One region of the Streptomyces sp. NPDC026515 genome, then DNA from elsewhere that is predicted to be linked to it. Evidence: riboswitches for the same ligand, from Rfam matches in the RefSeq annotation. Region 1 holds a riboswitch; the other holds the start of a gene.
The links. Region 1 has a riboswitch for cyclic di-AMP ahead of ACZ4O3_RS17680 (M23 family metallopeptidase). Riboswitches for the same ligand answer to the same signal wherever they lie in the genome.

Region 1 (7,423 bases):
GCGGGGGGTCGGACGCCTGATGGTCGAGGGCGGCGGCACCGTCCATACCCAGCTCCTCCAGCAGGGCCTGGCCGACGAACTCCAGCTGGTCCTGGCCCCCCTCCTCGTCGGCGACCCGAAGGCACCGCGGCTGTTCGGACCCGGCGGATACCAGCAGGGGCGGCTGCGGCTCCTGGAGAGCCGCCGTGTCGGCGATGTGGTCCTGATGCGGTACGAGCCCACCGCCCCCGGCGCGGGCGGATCGGCGGCCCCCGCGGACCGGCACTGGCTGCGGATCGCCTGCGAGCTGGCTGCCGACTGCCCGCCCTCCCGGACCGCGTTCAGCGTCGGCGCGGTGGTGGTCGCGACTGACGGCACGGAACTGGCCCGCGGCCACTCCCGGGAGGCCGGTGACTCCGTCGTGCACGCGGAGGAGGCGGCCCTGGCCAAGATCCCCCCGGCCGACCCCCGGCTGGCCGCGGCCACCGTCTACACCAGCCTCGAACCCTGCACCCGCCGCGCCTCCCGGCCGCACCCCTGCGCCGAGCTGATCCTCCGCGCCGGGGTGCGGCGGGTGGTGACGGCGTGGCGCGAGCCGGACACCTTCGTCGAGGCCGCCGACGGGACGGGCGTGCTGCGCGAGTCGGGGGTGGCGGTGCTGGTGCTGGGTGAGTACGAGGACCTGGCGAAGGCCCCGAACGGTCACCTGCTGGGCTGACCGCAATTAACCAATGTGACTTCACCTCCTCCGATGGCGTATGCTGGTTTCAACGACGCGGGGTGGAGCAGCTCGGTAGCTCGCTGGGCTCATAACCCAGAGGTCGCAGGTTCAAATCCTGTCCCCGCTACTGAAGACCAGGGCCGGAATCCTAGAAACAGGATTCCGGCCCTGAGTCGTATACCGGCCCGTGCTCATTTACGTGTTCCCCCTCACACCCCTGCGTACTCAACCGCCCGGCGTACGGCGATCGCCTCCGCTCGCTCGCAGCCGCAAACCCGGACGGACGCCCGTCGGACACCTGGGACATGGGGGGAGTCGTACCGCGGGCCCCGCGGACGTGCTGGACGACGGGGCCGCCGACGCCCGGATCCCGGCTCGTCTCCTGCCCGCCCCGCTGATCGCCGCACCCCTCTCGTCCCTGCGCACCACGTTCCTCGCGGGCGTCGCCGCGTTTCCTCGCCACCTGCGGCGTGCGCGCCCGCCGCGGCCTCCTGCCGGACACCGGCGCCGCCACCGGGATCGTCACCGTGCTCACCGTCGCCGCCCTCGCCATCGGCAGCAACCGGATCGTCCGCCTCGGCGACCGGCCCGCTGCCGGCCCGGCTCGCGGCCGAGGTGCGCCGGTGCCCCGGCGACGGCCCGCCGGACGGCACGGCGCTGCCTCGCCGTGCGGCGGTCCCTGAGCGCGGGCACCCGGCCCCGCCAGGGTCATCACTCTCGGTGCACGTACGACCGCCCTCCGCGCACCGTCTGAGTCACCATCAAAACGCGTGTGACTCCTGAGTCACGCAGAATGCATGGTCAACTCGACCGTTTTTGATTCGTCATGGCAGGTAAGTCCAGGCTTCGAATGCGTAATGATCAAGGAGAACGGCTTGGAATCTGCCATCCGGGTCTATTAACGTTCGATAACGCAGCGCGGTCGTCCCAGCCGTCACCCGCGACGGCTCCGTGCGCACGCGCCGAATCCCGCAAGGGAACCGGGGAACCACCACCATGGGGTGAATCGCGCAAGTACCACCGGGTACCAAACGGTCGGTATACGCGCGTAGGAGACCTTCCTGCTCCGAACCCGTCAGCTAACCCGGTAGGCAGCGGAAGGAAAGGAGTGCGCCCGCGTGGCGTCCAACCGGCCTGCTCCGACAGCCCCGTTCGTGCCCAGCCAGCGTCAGCCCGACGTCTACGGCTACGACGGACACCGCACCGACGAGGGCCCCTGGGAGGAGTGGAACCCCACCGAGGAGTCCCTCGCCCCGGTTCGCGGCCGGCACCGGGTCGCCAAGCAGCGCGGCGGCGGTCTCGCCCGCAGCTCCACGGTCCTCGGCGTCGGCGTCATCGCCGCCGTCGGCGCGGGCGGCATGGCCAGTGCCAACACCGGCAAGCCGCCGGTCTCCATCTCGCTGCCCGACCTGCCGTCCTCCGTCGACTCCCTGCTCGGCGACGGCGGCGGCCACCAGGCCACCCAGACCGCGCTCAGCAGCGTCACCACGACGACCGCCACCGACGCGGACTCCTCCTCCGACGCCGGTGAGGCGCTGCGCAGCCGGATCATCGCCCAGGCCGAGCAGCAGCAGACCCAGATCGACGTCAAGGCCACCGCCAAGGCCGTGGCCGCCGCCGACAAGGCGGTCTCCGACGCGGAGGCCAAGGCGGAGAAGGCGGCGGCCGCCAAGGCCGCCGACGCCAAGGAGCAGGCGCAGGCCGCCGAGAAGGCGCAGGCCGAGCAGAAGCGGCTCGCCGCGCTGGCCAAGCAGTACACGCTGCCGGTCGTCTCCTACACGATCACCGGCACCTTCGGGCAGGCCGGCTCCATGTGGGCCTCCGGCTACCACACCGGTCTCGACTTCGCCGCCCCCACCGGCACCCTGATCAAGGCCGTGCACAGCGGCACCGTCACGGAGGCCGGCTGGGCCGGCTCGTACGGCTACCGCACGATCCTCACCCTCGACGACGGCACCGAGCTGTGGTTCTGCCACCAGTCCTCGATCGGCGTCAAGGTCGGCCAGAAGGTCGCCACCGGAGACGTCATCGGCCGGGTGGGCGCCACCGGCAACGTCACCGGCCCGCACCTCCACCTGGAGGTCCATCCCGGCGGTCAGGCCACCGGCATCGACCCGATGACGTGGCTGCGCGGCAAAGGCCTCACCCCCTGACGGAGCCCACTGAACCCCGGCGGCCCTGACGACGACCCCCCGACGTCAGGGCCGCCGGTCCGGTGCGTCCGGGAGTCGGAGGGGGCCTTCCGCTTTTACGAGAACTTCGCGTTGCGGCGCCATGGGTCCGCGTGCAGCCGGTGTTGAACTGAGGCATGACCCCTTCTTCTTCTTCCGTTTCCCCCGCTCCCCGCTCCCTCCGCAAGCTCGGCGCATCCGACCTCGAGGTCTTCCCGCTCTGCCTGGGCGGCAACGTCTTCGGCTGGACCGCCGACGAGGCGGCCTCCTTCGCCGTCCTGGACGCGTACACGGCCGCGGGCGGCAACTTCGTGGACACCGCCGACTCGTACTCGGCCTGGATCGAGGGCCACCACGGCGGTGAGTCCGAGACCGTCATCGGCAAGTGGGTCAAGGCACGCGGCAACCGCGCCGACGTCGTCATCGCGACGAAGGTCAGCCAGCACCCCGAGTACCCCGGCCTGTCGGGCGCCAACATCAAGGCTGCCGCGGACGCCTCCCTGCGCCGCCTCGGCACCGACTACATCGACCTGTACTACACGCACTTCGACAAGCCCGAGATCCCCGTGGAGGAGATCGTCGGCGCCCTGGACGAACTGGTGCGGGCGGGCAAGGTCCGGCACATCGCCGCGTCCAACATCACCGCCGAGCGGCTCCAGGAGTCCCTGGACCTCTCCGACCGCGAGGGCCTCGCCCGGTACGTCGCCCTCCAGCCCCACTACAACCTGGTCTCCCGCGACACCTACGAGGGCCCCCTCCAGGAACTGGCCTCCCGCACCGGCCTGGCGGCGGTCCCCTACTTCTCCCTGGCCGCGGGCTTCCTGACCGGCAAGTACCGTCCCGGTACGACGGTCGACAGCGCCCGCGCCGGCCGCGCCGCCCAGTACCTGGAGACCGAGCGGGGCCGGCAGGTCCTGACCGCCCTCGACGAGATCGCCGAGGCCCACTCCGCCCCGGTCCCCACGGTCGCCCTGGCCTGGCTCGCGGCCCAGCCCACCGTCACGGCCCCGATCGCCTCGGCCCGCACGGTGGAACAGCTCCCGGCGCTGCTCGGAGTGGCGGACCTGGAGCTGACGGAGCAGGAACTGACGCGGCTCACGGCGGCCTCCGCCTGACGTGCCAACTCCGTTACGGGTCGGAGACCGGGTACGGCACCGTCGTGCCGTACCAGCCCGGTGCCGTACATGTTGGAAGCGCGTATCCCGGCCAGCCGTTCGGGGCGGCCGTGCGGGCCGCGTAGTCCAGGGCGGGGCGGACCAGCTCGCGTCGGCTCCACAGCTCCGACAGCAGCTCCCGCTCCCGCACCACGAAGTCGGCGCCCGCCCGCCCCTGCCGTCCCCGGCGGCGCAGCAGGGCCAGCGTCGTCGCGTACGCCTCGTACGCGGCGACCGCCCGCCCCGCCGGCTTGCCGAAGTGGTACGCGGCATACTCCCGGGCCATCTGCCGCGCCCGCATCGAGCCGAGCACGAACGGCTCGGACACGCCCAGCCACCCGGCGTAGACGTACGCGGGCAGCTCCTCCCGCACGGTCCGCAGCTCCCGCTGCCGGGTCCAGATCGCCAGCCACGTCAGCAGCCCGAACGCCGGCACCATGAACATGCCGTACACGGCGAAGAACCCGTACCGCCCGAACGTCGGCGACCCGTTCCAGAGCGCGTGCATGCTCATCGCGAGCAGCAGACCGGCCACCGGCACGAGGACCCGCCGCACGCGCTGCCGTTCCCCGGAGAACGCGGCGATGCCGAACCCGATGCCGGTGAGGACGGTGAACAGGGGGTGCGCGAAGGGGGACATGACGATGCGCACGAAGAACGTCGCGGCGGTGACGGAGGCGATGCCGGTGTCGCCGGTCAGCCGGTCGGTCCCGAAGGCCGTACCGAGATAGAGGATGTTCTCGGTGAAGGCGAACCCGGTGGCGGTGATCCCGGCTATCACCACGCCGTCGACGATCCCGGTGAAGTCGCGTCTGCGGAACAGGAAGACCATCAGCACGGCCGCGGCCTTCGCGGACTCCTCGACGACCGGCGCTATCACGGTCGCCCCGAGCGTGTCCGCGCTGCTCGGATCCGCTGTCGCCGTCGCTATCCAGCGCGTCGCGAAGCTGTTGGCGACGATCGCTATCAGTGCGGCCGCGCAGGCCCCCCAGGCGAACGCGAACAGCAGGTTCCGCCAGGGCCCGGGCTGAACCCGGTCGAGCCAGCGGAACGCGCCTATCAGCAGCGGCACGGGCAGCACCGCGAGGCCGAGCCCGACCAGGAATCCCTCCGTGCCCGTCTGCTCCCGCACCAGCGCGAGGATCACCAGGCCGGACAGGGCCAGCAGGGTGCTCAACGCCCCGTATCGCACCCAGCGCCGCTGCCACCAGCGCGGATGCCGCAGCCCGCCCCCCGCGGAGTCCGGGGGGTACGACGGATACGGCGGGTACAGCGGCGGGGAGGTGGCCACGGCATCGACCCTAACGAGGTGACTCCGGTCGGTGCGGTTCGCCCTGCTGCACCGGATGCTGTACGCGACGGAAGAGCAGATCGTTCACCACATGTCCCTTGTCCAGCCCCTGCCCCTCGAAACGGGTCAGCGGCCGGTAGCCGGGACGTGCCGCGAAACCGCCCTCGGGCCGGGTGTTCTCGAACGCCGGGTGCGCGCCCAGCACTTCGAGCATCTGCTCGGCATACGGCTCCCAGTCCGTCGCGCAGTGCACGACCGCCCCCGGCTTGAGCCGGGTCGCCGCGAGATCGAGGAACTCGGCCTGGATCAGCCGCCGCTTGTGGTGCCGCTTCTTGGGCCAGGGGTCGGGGAAGTACACCCGCAGTCCGTCCAGCGAGTCGGGCGGGAGCATCTCGCGCAGCAGGATGATCGCGTCCCCGTTGCCGACCCGGATGTGGGACAGCCCGTTCTGTTCGGCGAGGTTGAGCAGGTTTCCCTGCCCCGGTGTGTGCACGTCGACGGCGAGGATGTTGGTGCCCGGGTCCCCGGCGGCCATCTGCGCGGTCGCCTCACCCATCCCGAAGCCGATCTCCAGGACCACGGGATTGCCGTTGCCGAACAGCTCACCGAGATCGATGACGTGCTGCCCGTCGATGTCCAGCCCCCACGTGGGCCACAGCCGCTGCAGGGCGTCGGCCTGCCCGGCGGTGACCCGGCTCCGCCGTGGCTGGAAGCTGCGGATCCGCCGCTCGAAGTGCGACCCGGCCGGATCGGCGCTGGGCCCGTCCGGGAACCGGGGTTCCCCCTTGGCCCGGGTGTGCCGCACGGACACGTCGGGAGCGTGCGGGGAGCCCGCGCCGAGGACGGTCTCGTCGGGCCGGGAGGTCTCTGGGATATCGAGCGAGTCAGACACAGTGGAGTCGATTTTACGGCCCGTACGGGACGGGGCGGCCGGCCCGCGCCCGGTCGTCCCCGGCCTCACACCCGGTGTCATACCGAGCCCAGCATCTGCAGTGCCCGGCGCGCCACCTCCCGCCCGATCGGCAGCGAGGCCGTCGCCGCGGGCGAGGGCGCGTTCAGCACGTGGACCGTCCGGGCGCCCTCCCTGATCAGGAAGTCGTCGACCAGCGAGCCGTCCCGCAGCACGGCCTGCGCCCGCACCCCGGCCGCCGCCGGCACCAGGTCCGCCTCCGTCACGGCCGGCAGCAGCCGCCGCACGGCCGCCGTGAACGCCCGCTTGGAGACCGACCGCCGCAGCTCCCCGCCGCCGTACCGCCAGTGCCGCCGGGCCAGCTCCCACGACCCCGGCCAGGCCAGCGTCCCGGCGACCTCCCGGGGCCGTACGACGCCCCACCCGTACCCCTCCCGGGCGAGCGCCGGCACCGCGTTGGGCCCGATGTGCACACCTCCGTCGATGCCACGGGTCAGGTGCACCCCGAGGAACGGGAACGCCGGGTCCGGCACCGGGTACACCAGCCCCCGCACCAGCTCCCGCCGGGCCAGCTCGTAGTACTCCCCACGGAACGGCACGATCCGCATCCCCGGATCGTCCCCGGTCAGCCGGGCGATCTCGTCGCAGTACAGCCCGGCGCAGTTCACCAGCACGCGTCCGCGTACGACGTCCCCGCGCGCGGTGAGCACGGCCACGCCGCGCTCCGGCCTCCGGTCGACGCGCTCGACCCGGGCCCCGTAGCGGATCTCCGCCCCCGAGGCCTCGCCGAACTGCCGGGCGACCCCGACGAAGTCGCACACGCCGGTGGTCCCGACGTGTATGGCGGCCAGCCCCCGCACCTCGGGCTCGTACTCCGCGATCTGGGTCATCCCCAGCTCCCGCACCGGTGTTCCGTTCTCCCGGCCGCGCTGCACGAGCGCGTGCAGCCGGGGCAGCTCGGCCCGGTCGGTGGCGACGATCAGCTTGCCGGTGACAGCGTGTGCGATGCCGTACTCCGCGCAGAACTTGACCATCTCGGCGGCCCCCTTGACGGCGTACCGCGCCTTCAGCGAGCCGGGCCGGTAGTAGATCCCGCTGTGGATGACCCCGCTGTTGCGCCCCGTCTGATGCCTCGCCGGGCCGGCCTCCTTCTCCAGGACGGTGACGCGGGTGCCCGGCGCGGCACGGCTGATCGCG
Region 2 (7,423 bases), on a different contig from region 1:
CTCGGTCTTCGTCCTGCTGCGCCGCACCCTGGCCCAGCACGGCGGCCAGCGCGTCGAGTCGCTCAACTACTCGCCGCTGACCTGTGACATCCGTACCGCTGCCGGTCTGCTGGGCCGGCACATAGAGGAGATCTGCCAGCGCACCGGCAGCCGCCAGGTGGACATCGTCGGGCACAGCCTCGGCGGCCTGATCGCCCGCTACTACGTCCAGCGGCTCGGCGGCGACTACCGCGTCCGCACCGTGGTGACGCTCGGCACCCCGCACTCCGGCACCCGCGTCGTGCCGCTCGCAAACGCGCACCCGATCGTGCGGCAGATGCGCCCCGGCTCGGAGGTCATCGAGGAGCTGACCCAGCCCGCGCCCGGCTGCCGTACCCGGTTCGTCAGCTTCTGGAGCGACCTCGACTCCCTGATGGAGCCGATCGAGACGGCACGGATCGACCACCCTGACCTGATGGCGACGAACGTGCAGGTCACCGGGATCGGCCATCTCGCCCTGCCGGTCCACCCGGCGGTCGCGACCGGCATCCGGCAGGCCCTGGACCAGGCGCACTCGCAGGAACGGGTCGCGGACGGCCTGACGGTCGCCTGACGACGAACCGCAGACGAACCGACGACGGCCACGAGGGCGTCCACGACGACGTCCACAGGGACGATCCGACGATGCCGCCCGAGAACGAACCGGGCGAGCAGGTCGAGGCGGGCGAGTGGGGCGAGTGGGGCGAGTCGGTCATTCGGGCCGGTTCGGACGGGCAACCACTGCCCGCCGCCCTCGACTTGGCCTCCCAGATCTCGAACACTCCTCGAACACAAGGCCAAACCCGCGCCCGTCGTCCCCCGAAACACGGCCGAATGCCCGTTTCCCGAAACCACGAAACCTGTTGAAGATTGTCGCGCCCGTATACCGCCGGGTACAGTCGCCGCACTGCTCTGGCAGCCCCTGTTGTCGAGGCGAAAGAGAAGTTGGTGAACGACCGTCACCCGTCGGGGACCATGACCACCCCGGCCCCGGCTTCCGACGCCGGCCAGGCGCACTACGCGCCGTACGGCACTCAGGAAGCCCAGTACGGCGACTTCACCACGTATGGCGACCACACCACCACAGGCGCCTCGTTCCACAGTGACCCGCTCTTCGGGCACCTCCCCGGCCAGGCCCAGGCCACCGGCGCGTACGACGCCGGCCAGTGGCAGACGACCGGCGACCACACGCTGAACTACGACCCCTACGCGGCCCAGCACCACGCCGTCTACGACTCCGGCGCCTACGACAGCACCACCTGGGCCGTCCCGCCACAGGCGGCGCAGCCGGTCCAGGGGACGGTCGGCGACGGCAGCGGCCACTGGGACGCGAACGCCTGGCTCCAGCACGACCAGCCGGCCATGGCGGGAGCGACCCAGCAGTGGGAGTGGGGCACCCAGACCTTCGACACCGGCGCGTACGACGCCACGCAGTGGAACTCCGACGGTGCCCCGGCGCAGCCCGCGGAGCCGGGCCACCAGCACGGGCACGAACCGCAACCCGCCGACTCCTTCGACCAGTCGGCGACCCAGATGTTCGAGCCGGTCCCCCACGACGAGTTCGCGGAGTTCGCGGAGTTCACAGAGGACTCGGGGGACGCCGGGGGGCCGGCCGCGACCGGCGAACTGCCCGCGGTGACGCCCCTCCTGGAGGACCAGGAAGAGATCACTCCGGCAGCTCCGGCCGCGACACGCGCCGGCGCTCGCGCGGGGACTCGCTCCCGCCGTCGTACGCCCCCCAAGCGCTCCGCACTGCTGACCGTCGCCGTGCCCTCGGCCTGCGTGATGGGGGTCGCCGGCATCGCGGCCGCCTCCGTCGGGCCCCTGACGGGCGGCGACGGACAGGACACCACGGCCTCCGCCTCGGACGCGCAGTCCGTGAAACCGTCCGCCGCCAACAGCAAGCTGGACGCCCAGCTGAGGACGCTCTCGGCCGGCGCCGACGACTTCGCCGACCGGGCCAGCCGGACCCAGGAACGCATCGACCTCAAGACGCAGCAGGAGGCCGAGAAGAAGAAGGCGGCGGCGGAGGCGGCCCGCAAGGAGCGGCTGCGCCCCAAGTACGCCCTCCCGGTGACTCAGCGGGGGCTCAGCGCCTACTTCGGCCAAGCCGGTGTGAACTGGATGTCCGTCCACACGGGCATCGACTTCCCCGTCTCCTACGGCACGACCGTCATGGCGGCGACCGACGGTGTGGTCTCCACCAAGTGGAACAGCGCCTACGGCAACATGCTGATAGTGACGGCGAAGGACGGCACGGAGACCTGGTACTGCCACCTCTCCTCGTACCGCGTCGCCTCGGGTACGACCGTGAAGGCCGGAGATCCGGTCGCGTACTCGGGGAACTCCGGGAACTCGACCGGCCCGCATCTGCACTTCGAGGTCCGGCCCGCGGGAGGCTCCGCCATAGACCCGCTGCCGTGGCTGCGCAGCCACGGGCTGGATCCCACCTGATCGTCCGGTGGGTCCCCGCCGACGGCGGGGACCCGTCCGTCCGTCTACAGCTTCTCGACCGGCGCGTACCGCAGCAGCAGCCGCTTCGGCTTGGTGTCGCCGAAGTCGACCGTCGCCTCCGCGTTGCCGCCCGTGCCCTTCACTCCGACGACCGTGCCGAGGCCGAACTGGTCGTGGGTGACCCGGTCGCCGACGGCCAGTGAGACCACCGGCTTCTCCGAGGTCCGCCGGGTGGCGAAGCCGGAAGCGCCGGACGCCGAGGAGCGCGAGCGGGTCGAGGAGAGCGAGGCCGCCACGCCCGACGCGGGCCCGGAGGACACCGGCGCCATCGCCCCGGTCCGCTTCCACTCCAGGTACCCGGCCGGGATCTCCTCCAGGAAGCGCGAGGGCGGGTTGTACGACGGCTGCCCCCAGGCACTGCGCATCGCCGAGCGCGTGAGGTAGAGGCGCTCCCGCGCGCGCGTGATGCCGACGTACGCCAGGCGCCGCTCCTCCTCCAGCTCCTTGGTCTGGCCGAGGGCGCGCATGTGCGGGAAGACGCCGTCCTCCATGCCGGTCAGGAAGACCACCGGGAACTCCAGGCCCTTGGCGGTGTGCAGGGTCATCAGGGTGATGACGCCGGAGCCCTCCTCGTCCTCGTCGGGGATCTGGTCGGAGTCGGCGACCAGCGCCACCCGCTCCAGGAAGTCCGACAGCCCGACCGACGCCTCCTCCGCCCCGGACTCCTGCTCGAACTCCAGCGCCACGGAGGCCAGCTCCTGGAGGTTCTCGATCCGGGTCTCGTCCTGCGGGTCGGTGGAGGCCTGCAACTCGGCGAGATAGCCGGTGCGTTCCAGGATCGCCTCCAGGACGGTGGCCGGTCCGGCGCCGGACTCCACGACCGTACGGAGGTCCTCCATCAGCGTGTTGAACCGCTTGACCGCGTTGGTCGACCGCGCGGCCATGCCGTACGCCTCGTCGACGCGCCTGAGCGCCTGCGGGAAGCTGATCTTCTCGCGCTGGGCGAGGGCGTCGATCATCGCCTCCGCCCGGTCGCCGATACCGCGCTTGGGGACGTTGAGGATCCGGCGCAGCGGGACGGAGTCCTCCGGGTTGGCCAGCACCCGCAGGTACGCCAGGACGTCCCGGACCTCCTTGCGCTCGTAGAAGCGGACCCCGCCGACGACCTTGTAGGGCAGGCCGACGCGGATGAAGATCTCCTCGAAGACACGGGACTGCGCGTTGGTGCGGTAGAAGACGGCGACATCGCCGGCCTTCGCCTCGCCCGCGTCCGTCAGACGGTCTATCTCGTCGGCGACGAACTGTGCCTCGTCGTGTTCGGTGTCGGCGACGTAACCGGTGATCTGCGCGCCCGCGCCCGCGTTGGTCCACAGGTTCTTCGGGCGGCGGGACTCGTTGCGCTCGATGACCGCGTTGGCGGCGGACAGGATCGTCTGCGTGGAGCGGTAGTTCTGCTCCAGGAGGATCGTCGTCGCGTTCGGGTAGTCCTCCTCGAACTGGAGGATGTTGCGGATCGTCGCGCCCCGGAAGGCGTAGATCGACTGGTCGGCGTCGCCCACCACGCACAGTTCGGCGGGCGGCAGGTCGCTCTCGCCCGGCGGCACGTCGACGGGGTGAGCCGAGGTCCCGACCAGCTCGCGCACCAGCGCGTACTGGGCGTGGTTGGTGTCCTGGTACTCGTCGACCAGGACGTGCCGGAAGCGGCGGCGGTAGTGCTCGGCGACGTCCGGGAAGGCGCGCAGCAGGTTGACCGTCGTCATGATCAGGTCGTCGAAGTCGAGGGCGTTCGCCTCGCGCAGCCGCGACTGGTACATGGCGTAGGCCTGGGCGAGGGTCTTCTCGAAGCCGTCGCTCGCCCGGGCGGCGAAGTCCTCCTCGTCGACCAGCTCGTTCTTGAGGTTGCTGACCTGGGCGCTGAAGGACTTCGGCGGGAAGCGCTTGGGGTCGAGGTCCAGGTCACGGCAGACCAGGGCCATCAGACGCTTGGAGTCGGCGGCGTCGTAGATCGAGAAGGAGGAGGTGAAGCCCAGCTTCTTGCTCTCCCTGCGCAGGATCCGCACACAGGCGCTGTGGAAGGTCATCACCCACATCGCGTTCGCGCGCGGGCCGACGAGGTGTTCGACGCGCTCCTTCATCTCGCCCGCGGCCTTGTTGGTGAAGGTGATCGCGAGGATCTGGCCCGGGTGCACCTGGCGCGCGCCGAGCAGGTGCGCGATGCGATGGGTGAGCACGCGCGTCTTGCCGGAACCGGCGCCGGCCACGATCAGCAGCGGGGAGCCGGCGTGCACGACGGCGGCGCGCTGGTTCTCGTTCAGCCCTTCCAGGAGCGCGGCCGGGTCCGGGGCCGGGCGGGCGGCGCCGTCGCGGTAGTAGGCGTCCCGGTCCGGGGGCGCGTCGAACTGCCCGCCGAACAGATCGTCCGGAATCGGTTCCGGTACGTGCTCGTCCTCGGGCGGCGGGGGTTCCTCCTCGCGGCCGTGCGGGGGCTGGAGGCTCGCCAGGAAGCTGTCGTCAAAGAGGCTGCTCATCGCTCTCCGAGTCTAGGGCGCCCCACCGACAACCGGTCCCCGCCCCGGAAACTCGCCCCCGTCACCCACCAGAACCAGCCCCTCACGGTCAGCGATCACGCACCGTGAGCAGGCGCGCGTCCTCCCGTCGAGGCGCGGACCACCCCACCGCCCCGGACAAGTCGCCCCATATCCGCACCGATGAGCCGATCCCGTCGGCCCGCACCGCCAAGGTCACGAAAATGTATCGGGCATATCGCACATCAACCTTCACACAGAGCACACGAGTTGGTTAGCGTGCCGGGCAGGCCGTACGACCCCCACCGGCGAACGTCGCCGGGCCGTACGGCCTCCGCCGAGTCCGGGGTGCCGCCGCGCATCCGGAGCCGGGGACCCACACCGACCTCGGGGTGAATCGGGCCCGCCCCCTCGCGGGGAACGGACCGTAGGGCAACCCTTCCGAACCACCCGCCCGAACCCGACAGCTAACTCGGTAGGCGGAGCATGGAAGGAGTCGCCCCCGTTGGCGTCGCACCGCAAGTCGCGTCCGTCCGCAACGCGCGTAGCAGGCATACGCACCCCCGCCCTCGCCACCGCCGCCCTCACCTCCGTGGCGCTGCTCTCCCAGACGGCCAACGCCGCACCTCACGAGGACGGCAAGCCCAGCCTGGAGGAGGTCGAGAAGAAGGTCGACGCCCTGTACCGGCAGGCGGAGTCGGCGACCGAGAAGTACAACGCGGCCAAGGAGAGGACCGGCAAGCAGCGCAAGCAGGTCGACACCCTGCTCGACGACGTGGCCGAACGCACGGACCGGCTCAACAAGGCGCGTGAGGAGCTGGGTTCCTTCGCCGCGGCCCAGTACCGGACCGGGGCAGCCGCTCCCGACACCTCGACCTTCCTGCTCGCGGACAGTCCGCAGGACTACTTCGACCAGACGCAGCTGATGAACCGGCTGACCTCGCGGCAGAAGGGCGCGGTGGACGACTACGCCACCCAGCAGTCCGCGACCATGGCGAAGCGGCAGGAGGCCGCCAGGAGCCTGGAGACGCTCACCGAGACCCAGGACGACCTCAGGACCGCCAAGAGCACCGTCCAGACGAAGCTGGCATCCGCGCGGGAGCTGCTGTCGCAGCTGACGGCCCAGGAGAAGGCGCGGCTGGCCGAGATCGAGAAGAAGCAGCAGGCCGAGGCGGCCCGCAAGGCGGCGGAGCTCGCGAGGCAGCAGGCGCAAGCCGCGCGGCGGGGTTCGTCGACGTCCTCCTCCGGCGGCTCCTCCTCGTCCTCCGGCTCCGCCTCCGATTCCGCCTCCGACTCCTCCTACGGGACGAAGGCCGCCAAGGCGATCGCCTTCGCCCGCGCGCAGATCGGCAAACCGTACGTCTGGGGTGCCACCGGCCCCGGCTCCTACGACTGCTCGGGCCTCTCCCAGGCCGCCTGGAAGGCCGCGGGCGTCTCGCTGCCGCGCACCACGTACGACCAGGTGAACGCCGGCACCACCGTCCCCCTCGCCGACGCCCTCCCCGGCGATTTGGTCTTCTTCTACGACGACGTCAGCCATGTCGGCGTCTACATCGGCAACGGCATGATGATCCACGCCCCCAAGCCCGGCGCCTACGTCCGGGAGGAGTCGATCTACTACGGCGGCGAGTCGATCATCCACAGCGTGGTACGGCCGGCCTGACGGGCGCGGGCCGCGCGCATTTCGCCGGGGATGACGGGCGCGGCGATGCCGGCGGCGGCGGTGGGCACGCCCTGGCCGGAGTGGCCGGGGCGGGTGCTGGTGCGGGTCGCGATGGCGGCCTGGCCGCCGGCGCGGTGGCGGCCACCCGCGCCGCGCTCAAGGCTTCCTGAGGGTCACGTCCACAGCACGGCGATGAAGATGTTCGCCACGGTCAGCAGACCCACCAGACCGAAGGCGCCCTTCTCCACCTTCTCGTCGTCCCGTTTCACGTAGACGAGCCCGAGGATCACGATCAGCAGCGCCAGCTTCACACCGATCTTGACGGTGTTGACGTGGTGGTCGTCGGCCTCGTTGAGGCCGACCAGGATGACGCCGGTCGCGAGCATGGTGAACGCGCCGTGCAGCATCCCGGGGGCGAACCGGGCCGTGCCCTGGCCCATCGCCTTCACCTGGGTGAGGAAACCGCCGAGGAGCGCGGCGATGCCGATGATGTGCAGGCCGACGAAGAGATGGATGAGTACGTCCATGGCCCCGGAGCCTAATCAGGGTCCCCTGGGGCGCGGGGCACCGGCCCCTCCCTCGGCACCCGCCACCGTCCGCCGCGCGGGGTCGCATATATGCGACCCATAGCATCCCGCGCGCCCGCTCGCCCCGGATCCGCCGCTTCGGTCATCCCACCCTGTTAAGCCGACGGCTCCGGACCGGAATCCCGGTCACATACCGTCGGGTACCGATCCGGTCACACCAATACCGTGCATCACGT

Region 2: it holds a riboswitch for cyclic di-AMP, as region 1 does, so the genes downstream of both, ACZ4O3_RS30400 (C40 family peptidase) here and ACZ4O3_RS17680 (M23 family metallopeptidase) in region 1, are expected to answer to the same signal.

What each region holds. Positions count from the first base shown of each region.
Region 1 is NZ_JBVHQD010000008.1:17,384-24,806, reverse strand. It holds gene ACZ4O3_RS17695 (dihydrofolate reductase family protein) at 1-697, shown strand, start outside; tRNA gene ACZ4O3_RS17690 (tRNA-Met) at 754-827, shown strand; gene ACZ4O3_RS17685 (hypothetical protein) at 1,171-1,383, shown strand; cyclic di-AMP (ydaO/yuaA leader) riboswitch at 1,651-1,809, shown strand; gene ACZ4O3_RS17680 (M23 family metallopeptidase) at 1,819-2,853, shown strand; gene ACZ4O3_RS17675 (aldo/keto reductase) at 3,009-3,986, shown strand; gene ACZ4O3_RS17670 (PrsW family intramembrane metalloprotease) at 4,000-5,316, opposite strand; gene trmB (tRNA (guanosine(46)-N7)-methyltransferase TrmB) at 5,327-6,208, opposite strand; gene lhgO (L-2-hydroxyglutarate oxidase) at 6,286-7,423, opposite strand, start outside.
Region 2 is NZ_JBVHQD010000016.1:151,056-158,478, forward strand. It holds gene ACZ4O3_RS30385 (esterase/lipase family protein) at 1-592, shown strand, start outside; gene ACZ4O3_RS30390 (M23 family metallopeptidase) at 967-2,472, shown strand; gene pcrA (DNA helicase PcrA) at 2,517-5,000, opposite strand; cyclic di-AMP (ydaO/yuaA leader) riboswitch at 5,323-5,494, shown strand; gene ACZ4O3_RS30400 (C40 family peptidase) at 5,503-6,660, shown strand; gene ACZ4O3_RS30405 (hypothetical protein) at 6,834-7,187, opposite strand.